3 regions of the Tatumella ptyseos genome follow, and region 2 is predicted to be linked to each of the others. Evidence: predicted binding sites of a transcription regulator. Region 2 holds the regulator's gene; each other region holds the start of a gene.

Region 1 (5,801 bases), 510 kb from region 2:
CATGCCAAAAAAAGCGTTACTTTTTCTTATATTTCAGAAGTCGTTTAGCGCGAATAAGGTGCAAGAAAATGAGCATGCACCATTAGTGACCTTGCCAGCGGGCAAACAGATCTTCCGGAAGCTGAATATCAAACTGATCAATAATTCGATTTACGGTCTGATCGACAATATCGCTAATTGCTTGAGGCCGATGGTAAAACGCGGGGACGGGAGGCATGATCGTCGCGCCAAGTTCGGCGGCGGTGGTCATCATTCGTAAGTGCCCAAGATGTAAAGGTGTTTCTCGTACACCCAACACCAGTTTACGACCTTCTTTTAATACAACGTCTGCAGCACGCGTCAGCAATGTATCACTGTAGCTGTGAACAATAGCGGAGAGTGTTTTGATTGAACAAGGTAGAATCACCATACCCTGCGTCTTGAAAGATCCAGAGGAGATAGATGCACCAATATCACGCACATCATACACTTCATCGGCTAAGGCTTGCACCTCGCGCCAGCTATAATCAGTTTCTAAAGAGAGCGTTTGCCGAGCAGCCATACTTGCAACAAGGTGGGTTTCAACCTCTGGCACTGTTTTTAAGACTTCGAGTAGCCGCACACCATACAATGCACCACTTGCCCCAGAAAGGCCGACAATCAATCTTTTGGTCATAATGACGAATTTCCCACACACTGAGTGCTGTTTTGCGAACGCTCAGTATAGCAGAAAGCAAAACAGGGCGATATTCGCCCTGTTATCTTAAGAAGAAGTGCTTAACCTTCGTTATGAAGCTCTAGCCCTTCCACTTCATTTTGTCGGGCCACCGCTTGCACATCATCTTTACGCAGTGATTGCAGATAATCCAAATACTCTTGATTAACATCTTGTGTCACGTAGACACCATTGAAAACTGAACATTCAAAATCTGAAATATCCGGGTTCTCTTCCTTAACTGCCTCGATCAGATCATCAAGATCTTGGAAGATAAGCGCGTCCGCTTTGATCAATTCACAGATTTCATCCACTTCTCTGCCATGCGCAATTAATTCATTCACACTTGGCATATCGATACCGTAAACATTCGGGAAGCGAATTTCGGGTGCCGCTGACGCAAGATAAACTCGCTTAGCGCCGGCTTCTCGAGCCATCTCAATGATTTGCTCAGAAGTCGTCCCACGCACAATGGAGTCATCGACCAATAGCACGTTCTTATCACGGAACTCTGCGCGATTGGCGTTGAGTTTACGGCGGACTGCGCTGCGGCGTAACTGCTGTCCCGGCATGATGAAAGTCCGTCCTACATAACGGTTTTTCACAAATCCCTGACGATAGGGTTTATCGAGAATTCGAGCAATTTCCAGTGCAACATCCGTCGAAGTTTCAGGAATAGGAATGACTACATCAATATCGAGGTCAGCCCATTCACGAGCAATCTTTTCCCCTAACTTAGTCCCCATGCGTATTCTTGCATTGTAAACGGAGATTTTATCGATAAAAGAATCGGGACGAGCGAAATACACATACTCGAATAAGCAGGGATTATTCTTCGGATTGTCAGCGCATTGGCGCGTAAAGAGTTCACCTTGCTCAGTGATATAGACCGCTTCACCCGCCACTACATCACGAATAAACTCAAAGCCCAGTGTATCTAAGGCAACACTCTCAGATGCCACCATATATTCTGTACGGCCATCAGGTAATTGACGCTTACCTAACACCAGAGGACGAATACCGTTCGGATCCCGAAAAGCAATCATACCGTGGCCAATCAACATCGCTACAACAGCATAAGCGCCACGAATCTGGCGGTGCATACACTCGATAGCGGTAAAGATATTATCCGCTGTTAAGGGATAATCTTGGAAACGATCGAGCTCTTGAGCAAAGACATTGAGCAGAACTTCAGAGTCAGAGGTTGTATTGATATGGCGGCGCCCTTGTTCAAACAACCGTGTTCTCAACTCATGTGCATTGGTTAAGTTGCCATTATGTGCCAACGTAATACCGTATGGAGAGTTGACATAGAACGGCTGGGCTTCCGAAGCACTTGAACTACCTGCTGTAGGGTAACGGACGTGGCCAATACCCATTGTTCCTTGAAGCCGTTGCATGTGACGTGCCTCGAACACATCACTGACGAGTCCATTCGCTTTACGTAAGCGAAAGCAATTGAGCTGATCAATAGTACAAATGCCTGCCGCATCTTGACCGCGGTGTTGCAGCACCGTTAACGCATCATAAATTGCTTGGTTTACAGGTAAAAAACCACTGATACCGACAATCCCACACATGGTGTCATTTCCTCATAGCCGCTTGTCCCGACTCACTATCGGGGTAGAAAACTCGATGTGCTCTGCAGATAGTCAAAAAACCATCTGATGACAATACTGAACTGTGGAATCAACTGTGACTGTGTCCAATCGATACTTTTGGAAAATCCCGTAAAAGTGTCGAGAAAGAAGAGGATAGCTGCGACAATTAACCCGCCGCGTAGCGCGCCGAAACAGACCCCTAATACCCGATCGGTTCCTGACAGGCCGGTTTTATCCACTAAACTACCAATCACATAATTGACCAGAGCGCCCACAATTAGCGTGGTGATAAAGAGCACCGCAATGGCAATACCATTTCGGACCATGGGTTGTTCAAAACCCGAAAACCAATCTGCCAGTAAAGGGTAGTAATGGCTCGCGACGAAAAATGCACAACCCCAGGTAATTAATGAGAGGGCTTCCCTCACAAATCCTCGGATGAGACTGACTAATGAAGAGAGTCCAATGATGCCTAATATGGCGTAATCAATCCAATTCATCCGCGTAACCTATACCACTTCATGACAGTGTTTCCTCTATCGCGGCGCATTCTAACAGAAAAAGAAAACGTTTGCGTATGGTTTTCCTGCGCCAAGTTAAAAAAGGGCAATTCCTGATTTTTAGGAATTGCCCTGCCCTATTCATCCCCCAATGACGGAGGTTAATCTTGGGAGAATTAATGCACCCGGTAAGGCATGACCACTCCAAATAGTCCTGTTTTAGCCTTCAACTCAGCCACCTGAGACTGAAGATGACTCTTCGAGGTATCTGGCCCTACGAGAATACGGTTAATTTGCCCTTGTACCGGTGTAGCGGGAATGGAATAAGCTTTGAAGCCTGCGCCGCGAAGCTGTTCAACCACTTCAGAAACGCGAGAAGCATTACGTAAGGCCCCAAGCTGAATCACGTAGGCCTGACCGGTCGGCGTTGATGAGGCGTTACTCTGTGCAGCGGTTTGTTGACGTTGCTGCGCCTCAGCCTGCTGTTGCTGTGCGGCTAACTGTTGTTGCTTCGCTTGCGCCTGACGCTGAGCTTCTTGCTGTTGACGTGCTTGGTCTTTTAGACGTTGCGCTTCGCGCTGCGCCAGCTGCTCTTGGGCACGTTGCATCTGTAGCTGTGTGCTATTCATCCCTGCTTGAGGTTGCGACGTAACACTCCCGCGGGAAGCTTCTTGCGCACTACCATCGGCGGGTATGTGTTGGGCTGCCTGCTGACGAATGGTTTTCGACGGGATTGGCTGAGTAACAGGTGGAACCATCTCATCATTCAGTTGATCACCTGGTTTAGGAACCAAGGGGATAGCCGCAAACTCTTCATGATAATGCTTTTTTTTGCCATCCAGTAAGCCGGGTAAAATAATCACACCGAGAGCCACCAGAATGATAGTTCCCGCCATCCGATTTTGAAATTTACTGGCCACGTTACTGCTCCTTATCGCTCAACGCCATTACCGCCGCAACGGTATGAAAAGATCCACAAACTAAGACAACATCTGCCGCATCAGCCTGTGCTAAGGCTGCATACCAAGCTTGCTCTACCGTCTGATAACCGTTAGCAGCCGGTAAAATCTGCTGTAACCGTTGTGCTGTGGCACCGCGGGGACCTTCTAAGCTGGCACAATACCAGTGATCGACCACTTCAGATAATATCGTGACAGTACCGTCAATATCTTTATCGTGAAGCATCCCCAAAACGCCTCGTAATTTTCCTGCAGGCGCGAGCTGTTTAATTTTATCGACCAGGTAACGCGCCGCATGAGGGTTATGCGCGACATCAAGAATCACCATTGGCGAGTGTTGCAAGATCTGAAAACGCCCCGGTAAGGTTGCCGTTGCAATAGACTCTCTGAGTACGGCTTCGCTTAGCGTCAGCCCAGAGACACGCAATGCAGCAAGCGCAGTCGCGGCATTCGCTAGCGGTACCTGCGGTAGCGGTAATTCTATCAACTTTCCTTGAATATCTTGGAACTGCCAACTTTGAGACGAGGCACTAAAGGACCACTCTTTATCCCGTGATAATAGAATCGCCCCTTTATCTTGTGCGACCTTACTAATAGTCACTGGCATATCGGGTTCGCCTACCACTGCAGGTTTGCCTTGACGAAAAATACCGGCTTTTTCGCGGCCAATACTTTCCCTGTCAGGCCCTAACCAGTCAGTGTGATCAAGTGCGATAGAGGTGAGTACTGCGACGTCAGCATCAACTATATTTGTCGCATCAAGTCGACCACCTAACCCTACTTCTAAGATCACGACATCTAAGTCAGCTTGCTTAAACAACTGTAATGCCGACAAGGTGCTAAATTCAAAAAAGGTCAACGACGTCTCACCACGTCCTTCGTTAAGGCTATGGAAGCTTGAGATGTGGTGCTGTTCACTCAATTCCTGGCCGTTGATCCGCACACGCTCAGAGTAACGAATAAAGTGTGGCGAGCTATATACCCCAACCCGGTATCCTGCCGCCATTAATAAGACTTCTAATGTACGACACGTGGTTCCCTTACCATTAGTCCCCCCTACCGTAAACACAAAGGGGGCCGGCTTAAGCAGATTCAGCTTGGTCGCAACGTGGCGGATACGATCTAAACCAAGTTCGATGGCTTGACCATGCAATTGTTCAAGATAATCCAGCCATTCCTGAAGTGAGGAAGACGAGTGTGGAGACTGAGGCTTAGACATGGTATGAATTTTTTCGCTAATACAATGATAAAAAAGACGCTACCAGAGCGTCTTTCAATGTGCAATATAGAATTAAGCGTCGCTAGGCGATTGCTCAACCTTTTCAGGGGCTGGCGGAAGCTCTTCAGGAAGTGGTGCCGGAAGGTTCATCATCTTGGCAAGTAGGCTCGCCAGCTTGAAGCGTAATTCAGGTCGGCGAATAATCATATCGATCGCCCCTTTCTCGATGAGGAACTCACTGCGCTGGAAGCCCGGTGGTAATTTCTCACGTACCGTCTGCTCTATAACACGCGGGCCTGCAAAACCAATCAGTGCTTTGGGCTCACCAATATTGAGATCGCCGAGCATTGCAAAGCTTGCTGAGACACCGCCCATTGTTGGGTCAGTCAGTACCGAAATATACGGCAGACCCCGATCACGCATTTTAGCTAAGGCTGCGCTCGTTTTGGCCATTTGCATTAATGACGTTAACGCTTCTTGCATACGTGCCCCACCACTGGCGGAGAAACAGATGAGTGGACACCCCTCTTCTAATGCTTGTTCGGCGGCTCTTACAAAACGCGCCCCGACCACTGCTCCCATCGAACCACCCATGAAGGAGAATTCGAAAGCAACCGCCACAACTGGCATACCATGCAGCTGACCTTTCATTGCAATCAGAGCGTCTTTTTCACCGGTCTCTTTTTGCGCCGCTACGATACGGTCTTTATACTTTTTGGAATCGCGGAATTTCAGTAAATCACGCGGTTCCAATTCGCTGCCTAGCTCAAGAGTCGTACCCTGATCGAGAAAAGCATTCAAGCGATCACGCCCATGCATACGCATGTG
Region 2 (5,801 bases):
GCAAAAAATATTACGCAGGTCAAAAAGTACTGGCTCGTCATAACACCCGTATCGCCTCACCCCACTCTGCGGCGATGGTAATGAGTGCTACGCACCACCAGAAATATCAAAAAGCACGTCAGACGGCGATGAATAAGTTGATGAATCAGCTCGGTAAACCTTATCAATGGGGCGGTACTTCTCCGCATACCGGTTTCGACTGTAGCGGTCTAGTCTATTATGCTTATAAGGATTTAGTTAAATTTAAGATTCCACGTACGGCCAACGAAATGTATCACTTACGTGACGCTGCTCCAGTAAAAAGAAATTCACTTCAAAAAGGTGACCTGGTGTTCTTTCGTATCCATCGCCGGGGGGCTGCCGACCATGTTGGAGTATATGTCGGCAACGGTAAGTTTATTCAATCACCTCGTACTGGCAAAGATATCCAAATTACCGATCTCACTGGTGAGTATTGGCAAAAACATTATATTGGCGCTCGACGAGTCATGACGCCGAACTCGGTTCGATAGCCATAAATTGCTTACCAACGAATCCCCGCTCTGTCGGGGATTTTTTATTACCGACTAAAAACACTTTCCAAGGTAACGATTTGTAAACGATTTAGCTGCGTTGCGCAAAAAGCTCGTTTTACCCCTTTTAGCCTGCTAGAATCCACCCCCTTAATTTTAAGTTGCGCAAACGCAAACGCTTTCCTAGGAGATTCCCCTCATGGCAACGATAAAAGATGTGGCAAAACTCGCCGGGGTTTCCACCACCACTGTTTCTCATGTTATTAATAAAACCCGTTTCGTTGCCGAACAAACACAGCAAACAGTTTGGGAGGCCATTAATGCCCTTCACTATTCGCCCAGTGCTGTTGCACGTAGTTTAAAGGTCAATACCACCAAGACTATTGGTTTATTATCGACGTCAGTAGAAGCCCCATATTGGGCAGAGATCATTGAAGCGATTGAAAAAAAATGTTTTCAACATGGTTACACACTATTATTGGCTAATGCCCATACTGACTTTGAAAAACAACGGGCCTATCTCTCGATGATGGCGCAAAAACGTGTCGATGGTTTAATGGTGATGTGTGCCGAGTATCCTGATTCTCTGTTGAAAATGCTTGAAGAGCATAGCCAATTACCGATGGTGGTGATGGATTGGGGAAGTTCTCACGCCAATTTTACCGATACTGTTGAAGATAATGCTTTTGCGGGAGGACATTTAGCCGCCCGTTACCTATTGGATCGTGGCCATCGAGATATCGGCTGTATCCCTGGTCAGATGGAGCGCCACACAGGTGGGGGGCGTTTAGCAGGCTTTATTAAGGCGCTAAATGATGAAGGCATTATCCCTCGCGAGGAGTGGATTGTACAAGGGGACTTCGAATCAGAATCGGGTTATCTGGCCATGCAGCAGATCCTTTCACAGAAAAAACGCCCCACTGCCGTGTTCTGTGGTGGTGACGTAATGGCTATGGGGGCTATTTGCGCCGCCAATGAGCAGGGATTGAATGTGCCTCAAGATATTTCGATCATTGGTTATGATAACATCCGTAATTCGCGTTATTTTAGCCCCGCCCTAACGACCATTCATCAACCTAAAATTGAATTAGGCGAAAAAGCGCTTGAGATGCTACTCGATCGTATTGTCAATAAACGCGATGAGGCGCAACGTCTTGAAATTCATCCTCAACTGGTTGAACGGCGTTCTGTTATTGATGGCCCTTACAGGGATTATCGCCGTTAATCCTTCGCCTCTAGCCACTCTTGATTGAGAGTGGCTGTATTCCCCAGATAATCCAATATCCATTGTAACACTGGTGAAAAACTATTCTCTCGCCAACTCAAGTAACAAGGGCTATCTGGATAGCTAATCGGTAATTCGACAAGTGTCCCCTGCTTAAGGTAAAGCGTTGCAATGTGCGACGGCACCATCGCAACACATAGACCATTTTGTACACAGCGTATTCCTACCGACCAATTCGGTACAACTAGACGGCGTTGATTATCCAATGTCCAAGTATCACGACGTGGGAGAACCCTTGAGGTGTCTTCAATGACTAAGGAAGGCCATACTCGTAAGTCTTCTTCCCTAATGAATGTTTCTCCCCGCAAAGGATGATCGTGAGCCACGACACAACGCCAAGAGAGTTTACCCATATCGCGAACACTGAAGCGCCCAGATACTGGGACAGCTTGCGTTGCGCCGATCGCCATATCAACCCGTCCGTCCGCTAACGCATCCCACACGCCATTGAAAACTTCATCATTAATATGAAGCTCAACATCTGGAAAATGACGATAGAAATCCAAGACGAGCTGTTCGACTCGAGTCTGTTTCACAATCCTATCAATGGCTACAGAGAAACGGCCCCTCCAACCATTGGCAAGTTGCTGACATTGTTGACGAGTGCCATTCATTTTTTTGATAACACTGCGCGCTTCAGCGAGAAAGTGCTCACCAGAGGGAGTTAATACCACATCACGATGGCGCCGCTCAAATACATCGACAGCTAACCACTCTTCTACTTGTTTTACTGAATAACTGATCGCAGAAGGAACTCTATGTAGTTCCTGAGCCGCACCCGAAAAACTTCCATTGCGCGCCACACTATCAATTACCATTAAGGTATATTCTGACCACATAGTTGCTTTCAATTATTTTGAAGGATGTTGGCAAATATTACCGTTTTACAAACAAGTCTGCATCCTTTTACACTCCTCGGATTATTTTGACTAGGACGCTCCATGCAACATCCAAAACTCTTTTTTATTTATCTCGCTTTACTGAGTATGCTCGGCTTTTTGGCAACCGATATGTATCTTCCTGCATTTACCGCGATGCAAGACTATCTGGTGACAAGTGCGAATATGGTCAGCGCCAGCTTAAGTTTGTTCTTGGCAGGATTCTGTTGTGCGCAATTATTTTGGGGGCCGTTATCAGATAAAATTGGCCGCCGAACTGTACTGCTCTATGGTCTGTCGATATTCACCCTAAGTTGCCTAGCGGTAGTATGGGTGAAAGATGCTCGCCTATTATTGGCGTTAAGATTTCTCCAAGCTTGTGGCGTTTGTGCAGCAGCGGTGTGCTGGCAGTCTTTGGTGCTTGATCATTTCCCTAAAGAGAAGGCGCATAAAATGTTCGCGTCGATCATGCCGCTGGTGGCCCTCTCACCAGCTCTTGCTCCACTGATTGGTGCTTGGCTACTTACCCATTTTGATTGGCAAGCAATCTTCACAACATTAACTTTAATTAGCGGTGTGCTATTAGGACTAACCCTCTACTTACTGCCCTCCACTACTCGATCCACGGCAGTTGACGTTGAGTCCTTATCTTATAAGACCCTCCTTCTACAGCCACAATTTACAGGGAACATTGTTATCTATGCAGCGTGTTCGGCAAGCTTTTTCGCCTGGTTAACCGGATCGCCTTTTATTATGGGACAATTGGGCCTAAGCCCGAGTGAAATTGGACTTAGCTATATTCCACAAACTGTCACCTTTTTGATTGGTGGGTTTGGTTGCCGTGCATTACTTAACCGTTATCAAGGTGAACAACTCTTACCTTGGCTTCTATTGGCGTACTTGATCAGTATTTTAGGATTACTTATCGTCGGTTTATGGCTAACACCTACTCTTTTTAGCTTACTCGTACCCTTCTGCATAATGGCGATGGCCAACGGCGCCATTTATCCGATAGTGGTATCGAAAGCGTTAAAGGCTTTTCCTGAGCACAGCGGCAAAGCCGCTTCAGTACAAAACTTTACGCAACTCGGGTTATGCTTTTTATACAGCCTTTGGGTTTCTTCACAGATCGAAGAAGTGGTTACGGTTACGGTAATTGCCATGGCATCCACTGTAATTTTGGCACTGTGTGGTTTTTTCTACCAGTCATCCGCTGATAACTCCCCCCGCTAACCCATTTCTACTTAGTTATTTATTCGCTATTGAACTCCACCGAAGTCGGTCCTATACTGATTTTGGTGGTTGTTGTCCTACAAAACTTTACTCAATCACCTCATAAAAATAATTAGTAGTCACTGATGAATAGCTGTTTACCTTTCTCCAGAAAGTCATGCAACCGCTTCCAAGCGTGGTGTGTTATTTGAACAGGTGATATACGCATATGTCTACGTCATGTATTGAAAAAGTTACTTTCAAAGAAGATCATTGGTTTCGTATTGCACAGGAGCTACTCGACAGTGCAGATATTCAAATTAACGGCTCACGACCGGGTGATATTCGTGTCGTCAATCAACAATTTTTTAAACGTGTTTTACAAGAAGGTTCTTTAGGTTTAGGTGAAAGTTATATGGATGGTTGGTGGGAATGCGACCGCCTAGATATATTTTTCACGAAGGTTTTACGCCACAAATTAGATCATCAACTCCCGCATCATTTTAAAGATACTTTACGTATTGCTACCGCGCGACTCACTAATCTCCAATCCAGGAAACGGGCTTGGATCGTTGGGAAAGAACATTACGATTTAGGAAATGACCTTTTCTCATTAATGCTCGACCCCTATATGCAATATTCTTGTGGCTATTGGTCGTCAGCATCTGATCTTGATGCTGCTCAAGAAGCTAAGTTGGATCTCATTTGCCGTAAATTACAACTGCAACCGGGGATGACTTTATTAGATATTGGTTGTGGTTGGGGCGGGCTTTCAGAATATGCCGCTAAACATTATCAAGTTAAGGTCAAAGGCGTGACGATTTCTGCTGAGCAACAAAAAATGGCTCAACAGCGCTGTACTGGACTAGATGTTGAAATTTTGCTGCAGGATTATCGTGATCTCAACGAGCAATTTGACCGTATCGTCTCTGTAGGGATGTTCGAGCATGTAGGTCCCAAAAATTATGCAACCTACTTCGATGTGGCGGCGAGAAATCTCAAACCAGATGGTATCTTTGTATTACATACTATCGGTTCAAATCGTACTGATCTTCATGTCGACCCGTGGATTGATAAATATATTTTCCCTAATGGTTGCCTACCCTCGGTTAACCATATTGCACAATACAGTGAACCGCACTTTGTCATGGAAGATTGGCATAACTTCGGCCCCGACTATGACAAAACGTTAATGGCATGGTATGAGCGCTTTCTGACGGCATGGCCTGAATTATCTCAACGTTACGATCCCCGTTTTAAACGTATGTTTTCCTATTACTTGAATGCCTGTGCGGGTGCGTTTCGTTCACGTGATATCCAACTCTGGCAAGTGGTATTCAGTCGCGGGATTGATGGTGGGCTACGCGTTGCTCGCTGAGAATTTTGCTGCCCCAAAAAAAAAGCTCCCTAAGGAGCTTTTTTTATAATTTATTTTTGTGAAGCACTCTTTCGACAGTATCAACAATCGCCTGTGTTTGTGTATCAATCTCAATATTGACGTTATCACCGAGTTTACGCTCAGAAAGTAAAGTCCGTTCTAAGGTCTCTGGAATAAGGTGGACACAAAAACGTCGTTCGGTAACATCACCAATAGTTAAACTACAGCCGTCAATACCGATAAAACCTTTATGTAATACATATTTCATTAGGCTCTGATCATTAATTTCAAACCAGACTTCTCGGTTAAACTCTGATTGAATAATTTTCGTGACCGAGGCTTGGGCCATAATATGTCCGGACATCAAATGCCCACCGATCTCATCTGAAAATTTTGCCGCTCGTTCAATATTGACACGATCGCCGACCGTCAATAAGCCTAAATTGGTGACACGAAGTGTTTCTTTAATTAAATCAAAACTGACTATGTTCCCTTCTACTGCCGTGACTGTTAGACAACAGCCATTATGTGCAACA
Region 3 (5,801 bases), 710 kb from region 2:
TCATCACTAATTGTGGTTCCACTGGGGTAGTAGAAATGCCACTTGGTGTATGAGGCGGTACAAGAGGCAGTTGCTCCATCTCTTGCAGATAGCCGACTAAACTCAAATTGTATTTACGTACTTTTTCAACATAATCGTAGGCTTCTTGCCCACGTGCGTAACCGTAAGTGGTTTGCGAGTAGTAGCGTTTTTTACCTAGTAATGGCAAACGTACCTTTACATCGCTCCAACTATTCGGGTCGCCCCCTTGGTCGACCGTCAATTGCCGTGCATCCATTAAGTGAGCTAAACCGATATTGTAAGCGGCTAGCGCAAACCATACGCGTTCATCTTTCGGGATGTCCGACGGTAATCGTTGGATAAGCTGCTGAAGATATTCGCTTCCCCCTCGAATACTCTCTTCGGTATCGAGACGATTGCTGACATCTAAGCTACTCGCTGTGGTCTTAGTTAACATCATGATCCCTCTCACACCAGTCGGTGAGGTAGCTTGAGGATCCCAATGTGACTCTTGCCAAGCCATCGCGGCCAACAACTGCCAATCAAAGTTTTGGGCATATTTTTCGAACACCGGCTTTAGCGTCGGTAATCGTGTATCTACGGCTTGCAAGAAACTCCGGGTATCGACGTAGTCGAAATGTCCTGAATGCCCTAAATATTTTTCCTCTAAACGCGCTAATGTTCCTTGCTCGTTCAGTTGACTGAAAAAATCCAACATTGCGGCATGCAAACTGTCACTTTGGTTGCCTGCGATATACCAGTTTACCGGCTGCTCTTGCGTCACGGTAAAGGCGACAGCAAGTTTGGGGTAAATCCGTTGCATCATTTCTACCGTCGCTGAGTCAGCGATGGTGTAATCAATTTTACCTTCTACTACCTCTCGTAAAATTTGCTGAGGTCCAAGATGACTTTCGGTTACCCAGTGTAAAGCGGGATAGCGATTGGCCTTCTCTGCCTCAAGCGTACTCGCGAACGTTGACCCATCGAGAATACTTAAGGTTCCCTGTAAGTCATTCAAGCTTTTCGGTCGCGGCTTATCGATACGATAAACCAGTTGTTGCGAGGTGCTGTAATAAGCGGGTCCAGCGACATATTTCTGTGCGCGATGTTCGTCCCAGTTCAAGCCGGCGGCGAGAAGGTCTGAATGTTGCTCAGATAAGTCGTTAAACAAACTTTTAATATTGGGACGGACGGTGACCTCTAACTTAACGCCTAAGTAATCCGCAAAGCGCTTAGCGAGTTCGTAGTCCATTCCCTGCGGTTGATCTTTAACCTGTTGGTAGGTCAGCGCCGAATTCAGGGTGCTGATACGCAACACTCCGCGCGATTGGATCTGCGCAAGAGAATCTTGTTTCCCAGTGTGCCAGGGTATTGCTGGCCATAAAGCTGATGCTAATAATAAGGTGACAAGACCGATAAAGAAATAATTAAATTTTATACATTTCAAATAGTTATCTCTCGGTTCTGCTCGCGATTCCCCTAATGTTAGGGAGTGAATCTGATGATTTCTAAGCGCAAGACGGGGTGCATTCTGAGCAATTTAACGGCAGAGAGCAACTTTTAAAGCAATAAATGTTCATCAAATCAGACAAGGTCTATTGTGATAAATTCCACGCAAACGGTTTCGTATTGCAGCGAGATTCATTATACTAGCGCCGTTTTCCCACTGTAGCGCCAGAGTATGTCAGCCAGACATACCGACGACGAGAGATGATTAATGATGGAAATTTTGCGTGGTTCGCCTGCCCTGTCTGCCTTTCGAATTAACAAACTAGTCACCACCTTTCAAGAACTTCAGTTACCTATCCGTTCACTCTATGCCGAATATGTGCATTTCGCGGAGGTGACGCAACCGTTAACTGATGAGCAAACAACGCGACTAGAAAAGTTATTACGCTATGGTCCATCATTGGCCGAGCATACGCCGCAAGGGCAACTTCTATTAGTGACCCCGCGTCCTGGCACCATCTCTCCATGGTCATCAAAAGCCACTGATATCGCACATAATTGTGAGCTACCGATGGTGAAGCGCTTAGAGCGTGGATTAGCTTTCTATATAGATGCACCTAAACTGGATAAGGCTCAGTTTGAGCAGGTCGCAGCGTTACTACACGACCGAATGATGGAAACGGTCTTCACCGATTTTGCTGACGCCGCACAACTCTTTACGCAGCATACGCCGCACCCTCTTACCTCCATTGATATTCAACAAGGGGGGCGTCAAGCACTCTCTGAGGCAAATATTCGTCTTGGACTCGCGCTAGCAGAAGATGAAATTGATTACCTGCTCAATGCTTTCACCCAGCTGGGCAGAAACCCAAATGACGTCGAGTTGTACATGTTCGCTCAAGCTAACTCAGAGCATTGCCGTCATAAAATTTTCAACGCAGATTGGATCATTGATGGCGTCGCGCAACCAAAGTCGCTGTTTAAAATGATTAAAAACACCTTCGAAACGACACCAGACCATGTACTGTCTGCTTATAAAGATAATGCCGCAGTCATGGAAGGTTCTGTTGCAGGGCGTTTCTACGCAGAATCCGAAACAGGCCAGTACGATTTCCATCAACAACCTATTCATATCTTAATGAAGGTTGAGACACACAATCACCCAACCGCTATCTCCCCATGGCCAGGTGCCGCAACCGGTTCAGGCGGGGAAATCCGCGATGAGGGAGCAACCGGTCGTGGGGCGAAACCTAAAGCTGGTTTAACCGGTTTCTCGGTATCAAACTTACGTATCCCTGGTTTTGAACAACCATGGGAAGAGGATTTTGGTAAACCCGAGCGTATTGTTACCGCGCTAGATATCATGCTAGATGGCCCTCTAGGCGGCGCCGCATTTAATAATGAATTTGGCCGCCCAGCACTGAATGGCTATTTCCGGACCTATGAAGAGAAAGTCAGTAGCCATAATGGCGATGAAATTCGTGGCTACCATAAACCAATTATGCTGGCGGGCGGTATTGGCAATATCCGTGACGATCATGTGCAAAAGGGTGAAATCACTGTTGGGGCAAAACTCATTGTACTCGGTGGGCCCTCTATGAACATTGGTCTAGGGGGTGGGGCGGCTTCATCGATGGATTCCGGACAATCGGATGCCGATCTGGATTTTGCTTCAGTACAACGTGATAACCCCGAAATGGAGCGTCGTTGCCAAGAAGTCATCGACCGTTGCTGGCAACGCGGTGAACAGAACCCGATTCTGTTTATTCATGACGTTGGCGCAGGGGGCCTGTCCAATGCGATGCCAGAACTGGTCTCAGATGGTGGGCGCGGCGGACGCTTTGATCTGCGCAAGATCCTAAATGATGAGCCAGGTATGACGCCGTTAGAGATTTGGTGTAATGAATCTCAAGAGCGTTATGTGTTAGCGATCGATACCGACAAATTAGCAGAGTTTGACGCTATTTGTCAGCGTGAACGCGCACCCTACGCCGTTATCGGTGAAGCGACAGAGCAGCAGCATCTAACGCTTGAGGATCCACACTTCGCTAACCAACCCATCGATATGCCACTCGACGTTTTACTGGGTAAAACCCCGAAAATGACCCGCGATGTGCGTCGCCAGCAGGCGAAGGGAGATAGCTTTACTGCCCAAGATATTGATCTGGCTGAAGCCGTAAAACGCGTCCTTCATCTACCGGCGGTTGCGGAAAAAACCTTTTTGATCACCATCGGTGACCGGACGGTAACCGGGATGGTTGCTCGCGATCAAATGGTAGGCCCTTGGCAGATCCCCGTTGCTAACTGTGCGGTGACTACCACTAGCTTAGATAGCTATACAGGTGAAGCTTTTGCCATGGGTGAACGCGCGCCAGTAGCCTTATTGGACTACGCGGCCTCGGCTCGTTTAGCCGTGGGCGAAGCCCTAACCAACTTAGCGGCTACCGCGATTGGCGATTTAAAACAGATTAAACTCTCTGCAAACTGGATGGCTGCAGCGGGCCACCCTGGCGAAGATGCTGGCTTATACGATGCGGTAAAAGCCGTGGGCGAAGAGCTTTGCCCAGCACTGGGCTTAACTATCCCAGTGGGTAAAGACTCTATGTCGATGAAAACGCGCTGGCAAGAGCAGGGTGAAGACCGTGAAGTGATTTCACCCATGTCATTAGCGATTACAGCCTTTGCCCGTGTCGACGATGTACGCTTGACCGTTACACCGGAACTTAAGAGCGATCAGGATAACTTATTGCTTCTGGTCGATCTTGGTCAAGGACAGCAAGCCCTTGGCGCGACCGCGTTGGCGCAAGTTTATCGTCAGCTTGGACAACATCCTGCGGATGTACGTGATACCGAGAAGCTACGTGGTTTCTTCAATGCTATTCAGCAATTAGTCAGTGAGAGAAAACTACTGGCCTATCACGACCGTTCCGATGGTGGATTATTGGTGACACTGGCAGAGATGGCTTTTGCCGGCCATTGTGCTATCGATGCAGACATTAGTGCGTTAGGTGCTCATCCCGTTGCCACCTTATTCACCGAGGAACTTGGAGCAGTACTACAAATTGCACAGGATGATCTGCATACCGTTCAAGCCATTTTCTCAGAGCATGGACTGGATAACGAACTGTTCGTGATCGGTTCAGCAACACCTGGAAATCACTTTAAAGTGATTGCTGAGGGCGAAACGGTTTACTCAGAACAGCGTTCACAACTGCGTGAGTGGTGGGCAGAAACCACGTGGCAAATGCAGCGCCTGCGTGATAACCCAGCCTGTGCAGATGAAGAGCATCAAGCGAAATTAGATGAGCGCGACCCAGGACTTAATGTGTCGCTAAGCTTCGACCCAAGTGACGACGTTGCCGCACCGATGATCGCGACGGGTGCTCGACCCGTACTTGCCGTATTACGTGAGCAAGGTGTTAACTCACATGTAGAGATGGCTGCCGCATTCCACCGTGCAGGATTCGATACGCGTGACGTCCATATGAGCGACTTGCTGGCAGGACGCACAAACCTCGACGGATTCCATATGCTTGCCGCGTGTGGTGGTTTCTCCTACGGGGATGTACTCGGAGCGGGCGAGGGCTGGGCCAAGTCTATTCTATTCAACCCACGTGTACGTGATACCTTTGCAGACTTCTTCAATCGTGACCAAACCCTAGCGCTGGGCGTCTGTAATGGGTGCCAGATGGTCTCTAATTTACGTGAGATTATTCCGGGCAGCGAACTATGGCCACGTTTTGTTCGTAACCAATCTGAACGTTTTGAAGCCCGTTTCAGTTTGGTCGAAGTGGTCGAAAGCCCATCGCTCGTACTCGAAGGTATGGTGGGTTCACGGATGCCTATCGCAGTTTCCCACGGTGAGGGCTTTGTGGAAGTTCGTAATAGCGATCATTTACAGCAACTTGAAAATAGCAAGCTTGCGGCCTTACGCTTTGTGAACAACCACGGCCAAGTGACAGAACAGTATCCCGCTAACCCGAATGGCTCGCCGAATGGTATTACGGCGGTCACTAATACTTCTGGGCGTGTCACCATTATGATGCCGCATCCAGAGCGTGTATTCCGCACTGTCAGTAACTCGTGGCACCCGGAAAATTGGGGCGAGGATGGTCCTTGGATGCGCCTGTTTAGAAATGCGCGTAAACAATTGGGCTAATATTCTGGAAAACTCCTAAAGCGTTGTAGGGCTATTCGCCCTGCAAGGCTTTGTTGTTATCATTTGCTGTATTCATTGACTGTTATGATGACATTGTGATTCATAAATATATATGATGCCTATAAGGTGCCTTCTGTCCTAGAATTGATAACGCGTTATCTTATCTGGACATCACAATAGTGGGGCACCTTAT

What was found. The regulator PurR, encoded in region 2, represses purine synthesis genes. The targets are predictions, from matches to a motif close to CANGCAAACGTTTGCNTG.
Region 1: a site for PurR is predicted at 2,856-2,873, ahead of cvpA (colicin V production protein). Genes of this name have one in related genera too.
Region 3: a site for PurR is predicted at 1,612-1,629, ahead of purL (phosphoribosylformylglycinamidine synthase). Genes of this name have one in related genera too.

The regions. Positions count from the first base shown of each region.
Region 1 covers NZ_CP130649.1:1,989,067-1,994,867, forward strand. The annotation lists gene QJR74_RS09400 (UbiX family flavin prenyltransferase) at 83-655, opposite strand; gene purF (amidophosphoribosyltransferase) at 757-2,274, opposite strand; gene cvpA (colicin V production protein) at 2,310-2,795, opposite strand; gene dedD (cell division protein DedD) at 2,972-3,715, opposite strand; gene folC (bifunctional tetrahydrofolate synthase/dihydrofolate synthase) at 3,717-4,973, opposite strand; gene accD (acetyl-CoA carboxylase, carboxyltransferase subunit beta) at 5,046-5,801, opposite strand, start outside.
Region 2 covers NZ_CP130649.1:1,475,511-1,481,311, reverse strand. The annotation lists gene QJR74_RS06970 (C40 family peptidase) at 1-512, shown strand, start outside; gene purR (HTH-type transcriptional repressor PurR) at 712-1,737, shown strand; gene punR (DNA-binding transcriptional activator PunR) at 1,734-2,636, opposite strand; gene punC (purine nucleoside transporter PunC) at 2,739-3,908, shown strand; gene cfa (cyclopropane fatty acyl phospholipid synthase) at 4,117-5,265, shown strand; gene QJR74_RS06945 (riboflavin synthase subunit alpha) at 5,309-5,801, opposite strand, start outside.
Region 3 covers NZ_CP130649.1:2,187,520-2,193,320, reverse strand. The annotation lists gene mltF (membrane-bound lytic murein transglycosylase MltF) at 1-1,447, opposite strand, end outside; gene purL (phosphoribosylformylglycinamidine synthase) at 1,718-5,608, shown strand.